DNA from 2 places in the Vibrio sp. 1978 genome. Region 2 is predicted to be linked to the other one. Evidence: riboswitches for the same ligand, from Rfam matches in the RefSeq annotation. Region 2 holds a riboswitch; the other holds the start of a gene.
What was found. Region 2 has a riboswitch for lysine ahead of lysC (lysine-sensitive aspartokinase 3). Riboswitches for the same ligand answer to the same signal wherever they lie in the genome.

Region 1 (7,550 bases), on a different contig from region 2:
GCTCAAAATAGCGTTGATTGATGTTTCAAAAGCATCTTGATCACAATGTCCGTTTCTCGCTACCTGTTGAACTAAAGCAACAGCTTGGCAAATCCCAGCGAAAGCGATAGTACGGTCATAAAGTGTATTCGCCACGTAACGACTCCTAAGCTTGAGAATATTTAATGCGTTGCTCGATGATGCCGCCACCTAGGCACACGTCACCTTTGTAGAACACTGCTGATTGACCTGGAGTTACAGCAATTTGTGGCTCGTCAAAGATAACTTTAATGTTTTCATCATCGATAGGGATGATTGTACAAGGAATATCTTCCTGACGGTAACGAGTTTTCACTGTGCACTTCATAACATCGCGAATTGGCTCACGATCTACCCAGTGAAGTTGTGATGCAAGTAGACCTTCTGATTTCAACATTGGATGGTCTTTACCTTGAACGGCAATCAAAACGTTACGCTCTAGGTCTTTCTCACCAACGAACCATGGGTCTTCGTTACCACCGCCACCTTTACGGCCACCGATGTGCAGACCTTTACGCTGACCAAGAGTGTGGTACATCAGGCCTTGATGTTGACCAATCACTTCGCCCTCAGGTGTTTCGATGTTACCTGGTTGAGCTGGAAGGTAGCGACCTAGGAATTCTGTAAACTTGCGTTCACCGATGAAACAAATACCCGTAGAGTCTTTCTTCTTCGCTGTGATTAGATCTTGCTCTTCCGCAATGCGGCGTACTTCTGGCTTTTCTAGATCACCAACAGGGAATAGGCTACGTGCGATTTGCTCGTTGCTTAATGTGTACAGGAAGTAGCTTTGATCTTTGTTGCCATCTAGACCACGTAGCATTTGTGGTTTTTCACCGTTTTCAGGGAAAGAACGACGCACGTAGTGACCCATTGCAATGTAATCCGCATCAAGCACTTCATCAGCGAACTCTAGGAATGCTTTGAACTTGATTTCTTTGTTACAAAGAATGTCTGGGTTTGGTGTACGACCTGCTTTGTATTCTGCAAGGAAGTACTCAAATACGTTATCCCAGTATTCAGCAGCAAAGTTGATGGTGTGTAGGTGAATGCCCAGCTTGTCACATACTGCCTGAGCATCAGCAAGATCTTCTGCTGCTGTACAATACTCTTCGTTGTCATCTTCTTCCCAGTTCTTCATGAACAGGCCTTCTACTTGGTAGCCTTGTTGCTTTAGAAGATACGCAGAAACAGATGAATCAACGCCGCCGGACATACCGACGATGACTTTCTTTTGGCTGTTATCAGACATTACTAAACACCACTAAAATTAACGGGACGCAGATTCTACCAGAATCCACTGACCGGTGACAGATCCGAGATCGAAATCACACTTCGATTTTGGCTTAAATTTATCCAAATGCGAAGGTGAGGGTTAAATTCGATAAGTATAGAAGGGTTATATATGGCATAGTTGGCAAAAATCCAAGAGGAAAAAGCAAATGACTGAAGAAAACCAATTTATGCAAGAAAGTGAGTTGATTGAAATTGTTGAAAATCAGCTAGAAGATGGCAATCCGCTCAAAGTAAAAGAAACCTTGATGCGTTTAATGATGACAGGTACACCACGTGAAGATGCGGTTGCGATGATGGCATGCGCAATGTCGATTGAGATTTTCGACGTGATGAAAAACGAAGGTGAATTCAATCTGAAACGCTACAGCGAGCACCTTGATCAATTACCAGATTTGGGTTTCATGGAAGGCGAATAGGCCGATTGAAAGAAAAAAGCAGACTGCAAACGTTTGCTATAATTGCCTTTATTGCTGCTTTAATAACGGCGGTATAGAATCCGTTCTCCTTTTCATCCCTTACTCAGACTAACAATATGAAATTTCCTGGACAACGCAAATCCAAGCACTATTTTCCTGTTCATGCTCGTGACCCATTGGTGAGCCAAGCACAAGAAAGTAAAAAGATGACGCGCACACACATCATCGGCATTGATCAAACGCTGGTTGATATTGAAGCGAAAGTGACAACGGATGTGATTGAAAAGTACGGTTTGAGTAAAGGACACTCGTTGGTTATTGATGATGCAACAGCAGAAGCTTTGTACCAACAGCTAAAAGCAGAATGCCTGATTACCAATGAGTATGCAGGTGGTACGATCGGTAATACGCTGCACAACTATTCAGTGTTGGCCGATGACCGTTCAACACTTCTGGGCGTAATGAGCCAAGATATCAAAATCGGCAGCTACGGTTACCGCTACCTATGTAACACATCTAGCCGTATGGACCTGAACTACCTACAAGGTGTTGACGGTGCAATCGGTCGTTGTTTTGCTCTGATTACCGAAGATGGTGAACGTACTTTCGCAATCAGCGAAGGTCAAATGAACCAACTTCACCCAGACAATATCCCTGAGAAGATCTTCAAGAGCGCATCTGCTCTAGTTCTTACTGCATACCTTGTTCGTTGTAAAGAAGGCGACCCAATGCCGGAAGCAACGATGCGTGCTATTGAATACGCGAAAAAGCACGATGTACCAGTGGTATTAACGCTAGGTACTAAATTTGTTATTCAAGATGATCCAACATTCTGGCAAGAATTCATTCGCGACAATGTTTCTGTCGTTGCGATGAACGAAGACGAAGCAGAAGCACTGACGGGGGAATCTGATCCACTTGCTGCGTCTGATAAAACATTGGAGTGGGCTGATCTAGTATTGTGCACGGCGGGTCCTGTAGGTCTATTTATGGCTGGGTATACGGAAGATAGCGCGAAGCGCGAAACTTCTTTGCCATTACTTCCAGGGTCAATTGCTGAATTTAATCGTTATGAATTCAGTCGTCCGGCGAAAAAAGACTCATGCGAGACGCCAATAAAAGTGTACTCGCATATCTCGCCATATATGGGTGGCCCAGAAAAAATTAAGAATACAAATGGCGCAGGTGATGCTGCGTTATCTGCTGTTCTTCATGATATGGCAGCAAATAAATACCATAAAGAAAATGTGCCTAATTCAAGCAAGCACAGTAACGAGTATTTAACTTACTCTTCTTTTTCTCAAGTCTGCAAATACGCAAACCGTGCTAGCTACGAAGTTCTCGTGCAACATTCACCACGATTGTCGCGCGGACTTCCTGAGCGAGAAGATAGCCTAGAAGAAGCATACTGGGAACGTTAATACGAAGCGGTTTAATTAACTATTCTGTAACTAAAGTAAAAGGCACATTAAGAAATGTGCCTTTTTTATTTGTAATGGTTTAAATAAAAAAGGCTCCCTATGGGAGCCTTTTAAAAATAGCACGGATCTAGATTAGGAACTCATCCAGAGATTTACCTGCATCAAGTTGCTCTTGAATCGCCGAAGGTGTACGACCTTGGCCAGTCCAAGTTTTCTCATTACCGTTTGAATCTGTGTATTTGTATTTAGCAGGGCGAGGTGCGCGCTTCGCTTTGCCTTTCGTCTTAGTTTCGCCAGATAGCGCAGTAATAAGTGCTTCTACGTCAATACCGTCTTGAGCGATTTTCTCAGCAATCTCTGCAAGCTTAGCTTCTTGCTCTGCTTGTGCTGCGCGTTCTGCTTCTTCTGCTTCACGACGCTCATCTACGACAGTAGTGAGTTTATCTAGAGCTTCTTCCAATTGTTCTAGAGTCAGCTCACGAGAAAATGCACGAAGGCTACGGATATTTAGAAGGGTTTTAGTCAGCTCTGACATAACGATTCCTATTAAAAGGTTAATGTGTTGGGCACTTTTTATCGTTACGATTAAATAATGCCAATCTATAAATAAACAAAGAGTCCTTATATTTAACTTTATCTTTTCCTTATGTGCAAATGCTAAATCAAGATTTTGTTTAAATTTGACTATTTTTTAAAGCAATTAATATTATTACACTCGAAATAAATCATTATTAGATGAGAACTAAAATCAACAATCATTATTGTATAGAGAGAGTGACAGCTTGGTTTTTTATAAAAAAATTTGAGTTATTACTTAAAAATATGAAGCATCCATCTTTAATGCTGTGTCATATATCCTTAATTTATTGATATAAGATAAACCATGATATTTCTAAGGTAGTAATAATGTTTCATAAATAACATGATTGATGTGATTTCAGTTGCACAAAACTTATGGAAGTAGGCAAGGTTTATAAATTATCTCAGTCATTATTTATTTGTTTAATTTAGTTTGATGTGTTGCATTGACTCTCATCATAAGTACAATGGCTGCCACCTGATGCAATATTGCAGACAATTTGTTGTTAATTTGTACAGTTAGTGGTTAATTGTTTGTTGTTGCCGTAGAGGCGCGGTCTCGAAGAGTAGCTATTATTGGGGTGATGCCAATGAATAATAGTGGAAGGCGAAGATTGCCGAAGTAAGTAACTCATCAAAGTTACTTGCTGGGGTTGTATCTGAAAGGAACAACACTGCCATAGTATATATTCACATTAAACTATGGAGCGCTACTGTAGGGTTGGGTGGAGTGTTCGCTTCCCTGTCGCTAAGTTCAACATGAGCACGTATCGTATGCTACGTGACTTGTCTGCAGTAGATCTCTAGCCAAACTTTGGTTTTTGAAGATCATGAATTTAATAGATTTTTCTAGTTCTCCTGTTTCATTATTGCCACCTATTGTCGCTTTGACTTTGGCGATTTTGACTCGACGTGTATTAGTTTCCTTGGGTGTAGGTATCGTGCTAGGTGCGGTGCTACTTAATAGCTGGTCTATCAGCGACACCGCAGGTTACGTCAGTTCTCAAGTTTCTTCTGTCTTTATTGAAGATGGCGGAATTAACACTTGGAACATGAGCATTGTTGGTTTCCTAATCTTATTAGGTATGACAACAGCTTTATTAACGCTATCTGGCGGTACTCGTGCTTTTGCTGAATGGGCACAATCTCGAGTGAAGAGTAAACGCGGCTCCAAACTTCTTGCCGCCTTTTTAGGCGTATTCATTTTTGTCGATGATTACTTTAATAGCCTTGCTGTTGGTGCGATCTCTCGCCCAGTAACCGATCGCTTTTATGTGTCTCGCGCTAAGCTTGCGTACATTCTAGACTCAACCGCCGCTCCAATGTGTGTAATTATGCCTGCTTCTAGCTGGGGTGCTTACATTATTACTATTATTGGCGGGATCTTAGTCTCACATGGGATCACAGAGTATTCGGCTCTTGGCGCATATGTTCGTCTTATCCCAATGAACTTCTACGCCGTTTTTGCGCTGCTAATGGTGTTCGCTGTTGCGTGGTTTGGTCTTGATATTGGTAAAATGCGTGAGCATGAAATCTCTGCATCGCAAGGTCGTGGCTTTGATAAAGACAAAGAAAATGACTCGCAAGAAGCGCATGACCTAAACGAAGAGCTAGATATCCGTGAAAGTGAAAAGGGTAAAGTGTCAGATTTGATACTTCCTATCGTAACGCTGATTATCGCGACTATCTCTTCAATGCTTTACACGGGTGGCCAAGCATTGGCTGCTGATGGTAAGGAGTTTGCGCTTCTTGGTGCTTTTGAAAATACAGATGTAGGTACATCACTAATCTACGGTAGCTTGCTTGGCTTAGCTGTTGCACTGTTTACTGTTGTGAAGCAAGGTCTACCAATGGCTGAGATCGCACGTACACTTTGGATTGGTGCTAAGTCTATGTTTGGTGCGATTCTAATCTTAGTATTTGCCTGGACCATTGGTTCTGTTATCGGTGATATGAAGACTGGTACTTACCTTTCGACAATGGCGCAGGGCAACATTAACCCACACTGGCTACCAGTTATCCTATTCTTGTTGTCTGGCCTAATGGCGTTCTCAACAGGTACTTCATGGGGTACGTTCGGCATTATGCTACCAATCGCGGGTGACATGGCTGGCGCAACAGACGTAGCGCTAATGCTACCGATGCTGAGTGCGGTTTTAGCTGGTGCGGTATTCGGTGACCATTGTTCACCAATCTCAGATACGACTATCTTGTCATCGACGGGTGCACGTTGTAACCACATTGATCACGTATCAACACAGCTACCTTATGCATTATCAGTCGCGCTTGTTTCATGCGTGGGCTTTATTGCCCTTGGTATGACTGCTTCAATTGCGTTTTCGTTTATTGCAGCGTCGATAACATTCGTTATCGTTTGCGCTATTTTGTCATGGCTTTCAAAGTCTAAAATAGCGTCTTGCCAGAGTGCGTAATTCACTGATTTAAAAGGTGAAATTGTAGGAGGCTTCGGCCTCCTTTTTTATTTGTATTATACAATTCGAATTTTTTTAAAATTAAGGGTTGAAAAAAGTAATCAGCTTGGTTAGTGTGGTTGGTAACAAAGCAAATGAGAAGAGCCTTGAAATAAGTATGCGTAATTTTGTAATGAACATTCATCACCATCATCACCCAATCTAGTCTTTCGGGCGATGTACGCATACCCGGGAGGCAGGAAACTCCCGGAGGTAAAATCAAAGTAAAAGCAGATTTTAAACCCTCGGGAGACTTCAATCTCCCGAGGGTTTTTTAGTTTTATTAGTTTGAAAAATACTTAGATATCAAAATCTTGCATAGGGACAAAGCAATGCAAACACAACGTTTAAGAATCGCAATTCAGAAAAAAGGTCGTCTTAGCAAAGAGAGTCAAGCTCTACTAAAACAGTGCGGCGTAAAGTTCAACGTAATGGGCGAGCGTTTAGTTGTCCATTCTGAAAATATGCCAATTGATTTACTCTTGGTTCGTGACGACGACATCCCAGGTTTAATTATGGATGGCGTGGTTGACCTTGGCTTTATTGGCGAAAATGAACTAGAAGAAGTTCGCCTTGACCGCAAAGCATTAGGTGAACCCTGCGAGTTTGTTCAGCTTCGTCGACTTGATTTTGGTGGCTGTCGTTTATCTATCGCAATCGACAAGGACGAAGAGTACAACGGTCCACAAGACTTAGCTGGCAAGCGTATTGCTACAACGTATCCTCAACTTCTAAAAGCGTACATGGATGAAGCCGGCGTTCCATTCTCTACATGTATGCTGACAGGCTCTGTAGAAGTTGCGCCTCGCGCGGGTCTCGCTGATGCTATCGCTGATTTGGTTTCTACAGGTGCAACACTGGAAGCGAACGGCCTTAAAGAAGCTGAAATTATCTTCAAATCAAAAGCGACATTGATTCAACGCACAGGTGAGTTCGACGCAGACAAAGTGGCGCTAATCGAAAAGCTGTTAACTCGCATGCAAGGCGTGCAGCAAGCGAAAGAATCTAAGTACATTATGCTTCACGCCCCAGCAGAGAAGTTAGATCAAATTAAAGCACTACTGCCAGGTGCTGAAGACCCAACTGTTCTTCCTCTTTCTGCAGATAAGCAGAAAATGGCTGTTCACTTAGTGAGTTCTGAAAACCTATTCTGGGAAACAATGGAACAGCTGAAAGAGTTGGGCGCAAGTTCAATTCTCGTTCTACCAATTGAAAAAATGATGGAGTAAGCATCATGAGAACAGTCGTTTGGCAATCATTAAGTGAGAATCAGCAAGACTCTATTTTGGAGCGCCCTGCTATTGCAGAAGGTGCCAATATCACCACTGCTGTGGCCGAAGTTATTGCTA
Region 2 (7,550 bases):
TGTATGGCTTGTTTCGATACCGATTCATGGAGCAAGAAGCATAAGTTGTGAGGGCTAGCGCCATAACAAATCATGCGTAGGTTAAAATCTTCTAGCGTGCCAAAAACCTGTTTCGCGTAGCCTTTACTCTCACTCATGTTGTTTCCAATGAGAGCAACGAGGCATAGGTCATGTTCAACTTCTACCTTACATAACTCTTCTAACTCTTCTCGTGCAGCTTGCGGCAGCTGTGGTGCTCCGCCAGAGGTATCAGTTTGATCAAGTGTTAACGATACACTGATTTCAGATGTCGTGATCAAATCGACAGAGATCTTATGCTTTGCAAGGATCTCAAAGACCTTTGCTAAAAAACCGTATGCGTGGAACATATTGGCGCTGCGTAGCGTTACCATGGTTTGGTTACAACGCAAAGCTAGCGCACGGAATAACGGTGAGCTTTCGACTTGGTGGCGAATCCAAGTTCCCCCTTTTTCTGGCTCTTTCGATGACCCTACAAATACCGGAATGTCGTGGCGCAATGCAGGTACTAGCGTAGAAGGGTGAAGGATTTTAGCGCCAAAGTTAGCCATTTCTGAAGCTTCACTAAAGCTGATCTCAGGAATTGGTGAGGCTTTTGGTGCAATTCGCGGGTCTGTTGTGTAGATTCCCGGAACATCAGTCCAGATTTCTAGCCCTGCCGCTTTAACGCTCTCAGCAATTAAGGCGGCGCTGTAATCGCTGCCCCCTCGACCTAATGTTGTTGTATTACCGGCTTCGTCAGATCCTATGAAGCCTTGAGTAACAACAACGGATTGTTGGCAAAGTGGTACGAGTTTATCTTGCGCAAGCGTCGAAATTGCTTCAATGTTTGGCTCCGCGCGACCAAAGTTGTCATCAGTACGCAACACATCGCGGATATCAAAGCGCACTGCTTGAATGCCTCGCTCACACATTAACTGAGTTAGAATGTGCGTCGACATGAGTTCACCACATGCGACTAAATGATCGGTTAACTTCGCACTAGCTTGGATAGATGCAGCCTCGGCCAGGCTGGTTACGGTATCTAATATGCCATACACCTCGGCAGCAGTTTTCGTGCTGTCTTCGAGCTGAGTTAAAATGGCGTCATGAATGTTGGCCAAATTTTGTAGCAGCTCAGTACGGTGCGTTTGATCCTGAACACCGTTGGCGAGTTCTACCAATAGGTTGGTGACGCCAGAGCAAGCGCTGCTCACGACCAGGCGAGTATTTGGATTGTTTTCGATAATGGTGGCGCAACGACTCATTGCCTCAAAGTTGGCAACACTGGTTCCACCGAATTTAGCTACGTTAAATGCGCTCACTGCGTTCTCCCACGGCTTCCTAAAAAATTGTACATCCAATGTTTAGTGAGAAAAGGAACAGAGCAAAAAGAGAGGTATTTAGAATGCTATTTGAAAAATTTACCCTCAGAAGCCCTTCATCAGACTGCGCTGATGACAGTTGATGGGATTCAGCCCAATTCAACCGACAAGTCAAATCCTGCAACTTTGACTTACCTCGGCACTACTCCCCCTCAATGATTGGTGTTGGAATTGCGGTTCCACAAATCATCTACCTGGGTAGCGCTCCTCTTCTACATAAAGCTCAAACATTGAACGGTTTTGAGGCCTTAATGTCAATCAATATTTCAACCTTTATGGTGTTTTTTATTAACGATTTTGTGACACTGGTTTGACCTCCATACTTACGGCTAATTGCTGATAGAGGAAAAATCTATTAGGGTGAAGAACCCTACACCTGAGCCATGTTATTGAATAGAACTTTTAGAATGCTCAGGATAAAAGATAATCAAGGAGCTGACATGTCGATCCAAAGCTTTATTCCGCCTCACCGTATTTTAATGGGACCTGGTCCTTCTGATATTTATCCTCAAGTGTTACAAGCACTAAGCCGTCCTACGGTAGGTCACCTTGATCCTCTGTTTATCGGTATGATGGATGAGCTCAAGCAGCTATTGAAGTATGCCTTTCAAACTGACAATGAGTTCACTATTGCGGTTTCAGCGCCAGGTAGTGCAGGGATGGAAACCTGCTTTGTAAACTTGATCGAGAAAGGCGATAAAGTGATCGTTTGCCGTAATGGTGTATTTGGTGAACGCATGCGCGAAAATGTCGTCCGTGCTGGTGGTGAAGTTGTTATCGTCGATGATGAATGGGGGACGCCTGTTTCCATTGATAAAGTCGAGCAAGCACTCGAACAGCACCCAGATACAAAAATTCTTGCTTTTGTGCATGCGGAAACCTCAACTGGTGCAGTCAGTGATGCTCAAGCATTGGGTAAGCTCGCGAAACAGCATAATGCATTATCTATTGTTGATGCGGTGACATCGCTTGGTGGTGTGCCGTTAAAAGTGGATGAATGGCAACTGGATGCGGTTTACTCTGGTAGTCAAAAATGTTTGTCATGTGTACCTGGACTCTCACCAGTGACGTTTTCTCCTGCCGCGATTGAAAAGATTCAAGCAAGAACAACACCAGTACAGAGTTGGTTCCTCGATCAGAGTTTAGTTTTGGGGTATTGGAGTGGAGAAGGCAAGCGTAGTTACCATCATACGGCGCCAGTTAATAGCTTGTATGCGCTTCATGAAGCTTTATTGATACTGAAAAATGAAGGATTAGAAAACGCTTGGGCTCGTCACCAACTGATGCATGAAAAACTCAAAAATGGCTTACAAAAGTTAGGATTTGAATTTGTTGTGGACGAAGCCCATCGGTTGCCACAATTAAATGCGATTTACGTGCCTGAAGGAATTGATGAAGCAAAAGTTCGTGCTCACTTGCTAGAAACCTATAACCTAGAAATTGGTGCAGGCCTTGGGGCATTAGCTGGTAAAGCGTGGCGTATTGGCTTAATGGGTTACGGCGCTCGATCTGAAAACGTTGCGCTGTGCTTAAAAGCGTTAGAAGAGTCACTCACTGAATAAAATCATACAGCAATGAGATAAAGAAAAGCGAAGGTCATCCCTTCGCTTTTTGGTACTTATTACTCTGCACCTGAAGTGGGGGCTGGTGAGGCAGAGATTGCTTGAGAAGGTGGTTGGTAATTGACGTCACTGAAATCAATCTTCGGGAACAAAAACTGCGCTTCAGCTCTAATTTGCTCCGCTTTACTTGAGTCATCTAAGCCTTGGTAGGCCAAAATCAAATTATTATAAAATGCAGGGCGAGGCTTATCTTTGATGATTTTTAGCGACCAATCGATATAAGGCTGAATCAAGGTTGCGTCTTGTTGGTACAGCCCAAGGTTTAAAAACGTGCTATAGACATCCCAATCAAACCTGTCTTTCCAAACCACAGGGTTACTGACTTGATTCAGAATATCAGGGTTAGTTGGTCTAGTGGTCTCAAACTTCGTCAATACATAGTTCGTATGTAATGCGCTTACCATGTAAAACGTAAACGCAACGGGAAGTACCAAACTAAAAACACGCAGCAAGCTTTTGGTCACATTACTAAAGCCGACTTGTCGATAACGAGAGACGCGCTGATCGACCCAGTACAGTAGGATAACGAAGATCAACCAATGCACGAGAGAGTGGTAGAAAGGGTATTCCAGTTGTGAGTGCAATACGATAGGTATAAACAAGGCCAGCAACGCAAGACGAGTTCCGCGTTTGGCTTGATAGATTCGATACAGTACCAGTGCCATCGCTAAGAAGATGCCGATTATTGGCAGCAAGCCACCTTCTACTCCCCAGTAAAGTAGCTCATTATGCGGATGATCCATGGCTGGCAAACCTGCTGGGTAATTCTCATTTAGGGCATGTTGACGAGCCGTATACAGCATGTACTCAGATTCAAACTTGCCATATCCATAACCAGTAAAAGGCTTTTCAATCACCATGTCTAATGTTTGCGGAAAAGTATACGCTCGAGGAGACTCCATATTTACTTTTTCTGCGGCTAACCTACCTCCATCAGGAAAGGCAAGATGCATGACAACGACAGAGAGTAAGAGCCCACTTACAAGTGACACAACCCAGCGGATAAAGCGCCCTTTGGTTGCAAAGCGGTACATGTATGGAATGACCAACAACACGGCGATGACCGAGGCTAACCAACCAGTGCGTGAAGCCAACGCCACAATTAGTGGTAAAGTTAAAACTGGTACGGCATAGAGAAGGTAAACATCGCTTAACTTACGATCGTATTTGTAGGGCTGACGTGCAAGTAAATAGCTGGCAATCACCAACCCTGTCGCAAGAAAACTGGCCATTACATTGGGCTGTTGGAAAATACCATAAGGACGATTGGCCACCGTGTCGTAACCAAACGGATTGCCTGGTTTGAGATACAGATATTGTGTCAGACCAAAAATGGCTTCGATAACAACCGCAAGGACAATGAACCATAATAGGCGTTGGCGATGTTTATTACTGAAATGAAATTGTTGTAAAACAATAAAGAACAGGACACCACACCACAGGCCTATGAGCTTATTGGCTGCCAAGCTGCTATTCGCATTTGGGTACAGAATGGGCACTGTCATGATAAGAGCACTAATGAACAAGCCGATGGTTAGTTTTGAGTAACGTAGCACTCGATTATTCGCTAGTTGGTAACACCCAATGCCTAATGCAAAGCTAAAAGCAATCCAAGTTGTCGCATTGAACGAAAGCGAAAGCCCCGAACCGCCGGGGTTGGGCATGAAAAAGTGCATTGCCAACACAAATAGTGTTGCCAAGGCAATGAGAAACTTGCGATTGAGGGGAACCTGTACTTTTTCGGGAGAAAGCTTTGTTCCACTTACATGTATAGTAGCCATAGTTATTGCGTTGTTTTGAATGAAAAAAGACCAGCACTTGCTGGTCTCGATACTTTACCTGTTTTTTCTACTTCAACATAGGCTTGAGGAAGTGAGCTGTGTGCGAACCCTCGATTTGCGACACATCTTCCGGAGTGCCTTGAGCGATTATCTCGCCGCCACCTTGACCCCCTTCAGGACCAAGATCGATAATCCAGTCCGCAGTCTTAATGACGTCCAGGTTATGCTCGATCACCACGACAGTGTTTCCGTGGTCGCGAAGTCTGTGCAGTACAGTGAGCAACTGCTGGATATCATGGAAGTGCAAGCCGGTTGTTGGTTCATCCAAAATGTACAAGGTTTTTCCTGTATCACGTTTGGATAGCTCTCGCGCCAGTTTCACACGCTGTGCTTCACCACCGGAGAGTGTTGTTGCCGCTTGACCCAATCGTATGTACGACAAACCCACATCCATCAGTGTTTGTAGTTTGCGAGCGATGGCAGGAACTGGATCGAAGAAGGTGCGTGCATCTTCGACCGTCATTTCTAGCACTTCATCAATAGTTTTACCTTTGTAACGTACTTCGAGCGTTTCACGGTTGTAGCGTTTACCTTTACACACATCACATGGCACATAAACATCTGGTAGGAAGTGCATTTCTACTTTGATAACACCGTCACCCTGACAGGCCTCACAACGACCACCGCGCACGTTAAAACTAAAACGGCCCGGTTTGTAACCGCGAGAACGCGACTCCTGTGTGCCTGCAAACAGTTCACGGATTGGTGTAAAGATCCCCGTATAGGTTGCAGGGTTAGAGCGAGGTGTACGGCCAATTGGGCTTTGATCGATATCGATGACTTTATCGAAGTGCTCTAGACCTTTAATCGATTTATAAGGTGAAGGCTGAGCCGTTGTCGCTCCGTTAAGTTGGGTATGCGCAATTTTAAAGAAAGTATCATTAATCAGCGTTGATTTACCTGAGCCAGATACTCCTGTAATACAGCTGAATAACCCAACAGGAATTGAAAGGTTAACGTTTTTAAGGTTATTACCTGTAGCGCCTAATAGCTCAACCGTTTTTTTCGGATCTCGCGGCGTGCGATCTTTCGGTACTGCGATTTCTTTAACACCACTTAAGTACTGACCTGTCAGAGAATTCGGATTCGCGACTATCTCTTCCATGGTGCCTTCCGCAACAACATTACCACCATGTACGCCAGCACCAGGACCAATATCTATGACATGATCTGCACAGCGAATCGCATCTTCATCGTGTTCTACCACAAGTACGGTATTACCTAAATCGCGCAAATGAGTGAGCGTTTTTAATAAGCGTTCATTATCACGCTGGTGGAGACCAATCGACGGTTCGTCCAGAACATACATCACACCAACAAGACCCGCCCCAATTTGGCTTGCTAAACGAATACGTTGAGCTTCACCGCCTGATAAGGTTTCTGCACTGCGTGATAAGTTTAGGTAGTTCAAACCGACGTTAACTAAGAATTGCAGGCGGTCGTTGATTTCCTTCATCACTTTTTCAGCGATTTGGGCGCGTTGACCTTCCAGTTTCAAGGAATGGAAGAATTCCAATGCATCAGCAATGCTGAGTTCAACAATCTCAGGTAGTGTCGTATCAGCAATAAACACGTTACGTGCTTCAAGGCGTAGACGAGTACCGCCACAGCTTGAACAAGATTTAGTGGAGATGTATTTTGCAAGCTCTTCACGGACAGAGTTGGATTCTGTATCACGATAGCGACGTTCTAGGGTATTCAGAATACCTTCGAATGGATGGCGTTTAACGCGAATATCGCCACGATCGTTGATGTATTTAAACTCAATCTCAGTACGACCTGAGCCCTTTAGAATGACATCTTGCGTTTTCTTTGGCAGAGAATTAAAAGGGGCATGGAGGTCAAAACCATAATGATCGGCCAATGAGATGAGCATTTGGAAGTAGTAGTAGTTCTTTTGATCCCAACCGCGAATTGCACCTTGTGCCAAGCTTAATGAATCATCTTGAATGACTCGGCTTGGATCGAAGTATTGTTGAACACCCAAGCCATCACAAGTGCCACATGCACCAGCAGGGTTGTTGAATGAGAAAAGTCGCGGCTCTAACTCTTGCATGCTGTAACCACATTGTGGACAAGCGAAGTTGGCGGAGAAAATAATCTCTTCACCGTCGCCATCCATTGGCGCGACAACTGCAATTCCGCCTGATAATTCGAGTGTTGTCTCGAAAGATTCGGCCAAGCGCTGTTGTAAGTCTGGACGAACTTTAAAGCGGTCTACCACAACTTCAATGGTGTGCTTTTTATGTAGTTCAAGGGTTGGAGGATCGGAAAGATCGCAAGTTTCTCCATCAATACGCGCACGAATAAAGCCTTGAGCCGCTAAGTTCTCAAGCGTTTTAACATGCTCACCTTTACGTTCTTTGACAATAGGCGCCAATAGCATCATTTTGCTGCCTTCCGGCATCTCTAGGACTTTGTCCACCATTTGGCTGATAGTTTGCGCAGCAAGAGGGGCATGGTGCGTTGGACAGCGGGGTTCGCCCACACGAGCATACAATAGACGTAAGTAGTCGTAGACTTCGGTAATTGTACCGACGGTTGAACGCGGGTTATGAGAAGTAGATTTCTGTTCAATAGAAATCGCAGGTGATAACCCTTCAATGTGGTCGACATCGGGTTTTTCCATCAGAGACAAAAACTGACGAGCGTAGGCAGAGAGAGACTCTACGTAGCGTCGTTGGCCTTCTGCATACAATGTATCG

Region 1: another riboswitch for lysine. It lies ahead of tet(35) (tetracycline efflux Na+/H+ antiporter family transporter Tet(35)); the one in region 2 lies ahead of lysC (lysine-sensitive aspartokinase 3).

What each region holds. Positions count from the first base shown of each region.
Region 1 covers NZ_JAWPOP010000003.1:222,494-230,043, reverse strand. Annotated here, with positions in the region: gene hflD (high frequency lysogenization protein HflD) at 1-135, opposite strand, end outside; gene mnmA (tRNA 2-thiouridine(34) synthase MnmA) at 146-1,270, opposite strand; gene R8N49_RS04780 (hypothetical protein) at 1,461-1,730, shown strand; gene R8N49_RS04775 (inosine/guanosine kinase) at 1,847-3,151, shown strand; gene R8N49_RS04770 (H-NS family nucleoid-associated regulatory protein) at 3,279-3,686, opposite strand; lysine riboswitch at 4,269-4,451, shown strand; gene tet(35) (tetracycline efflux Na+/H+ antiporter family transporter Tet(35)) at 4,561-6,162, shown strand; His leader region at 6,343-6,480, shown strand; gene hisG (ATP phosphoribosyltransferase) at 6,534-7,430, shown strand; gene hisD (histidinol dehydrogenase) at 7,436-7,550, shown strand, end outside.
Region 2 covers NZ_JAWPOP010000017.1:6,131-13,680, forward strand. Annotated here, with positions in the region: gene lysC (lysine-sensitive aspartokinase 3) at 1-1,322, opposite strand, end outside; lysine riboswitch at 1,424-1,602, opposite strand; gene R8N49_RS16400 (pyridoxal-phosphate-dependent aminotransferase family protein) at 1,823-2,944, shown strand; gene R8N49_RS16405 (PglL family O-oligosaccharyltransferase) at 3,004-4,785, opposite strand; gene uvrA (excinuclease ABC subunit UvrA) at 4,853-7,550, opposite strand, start outside.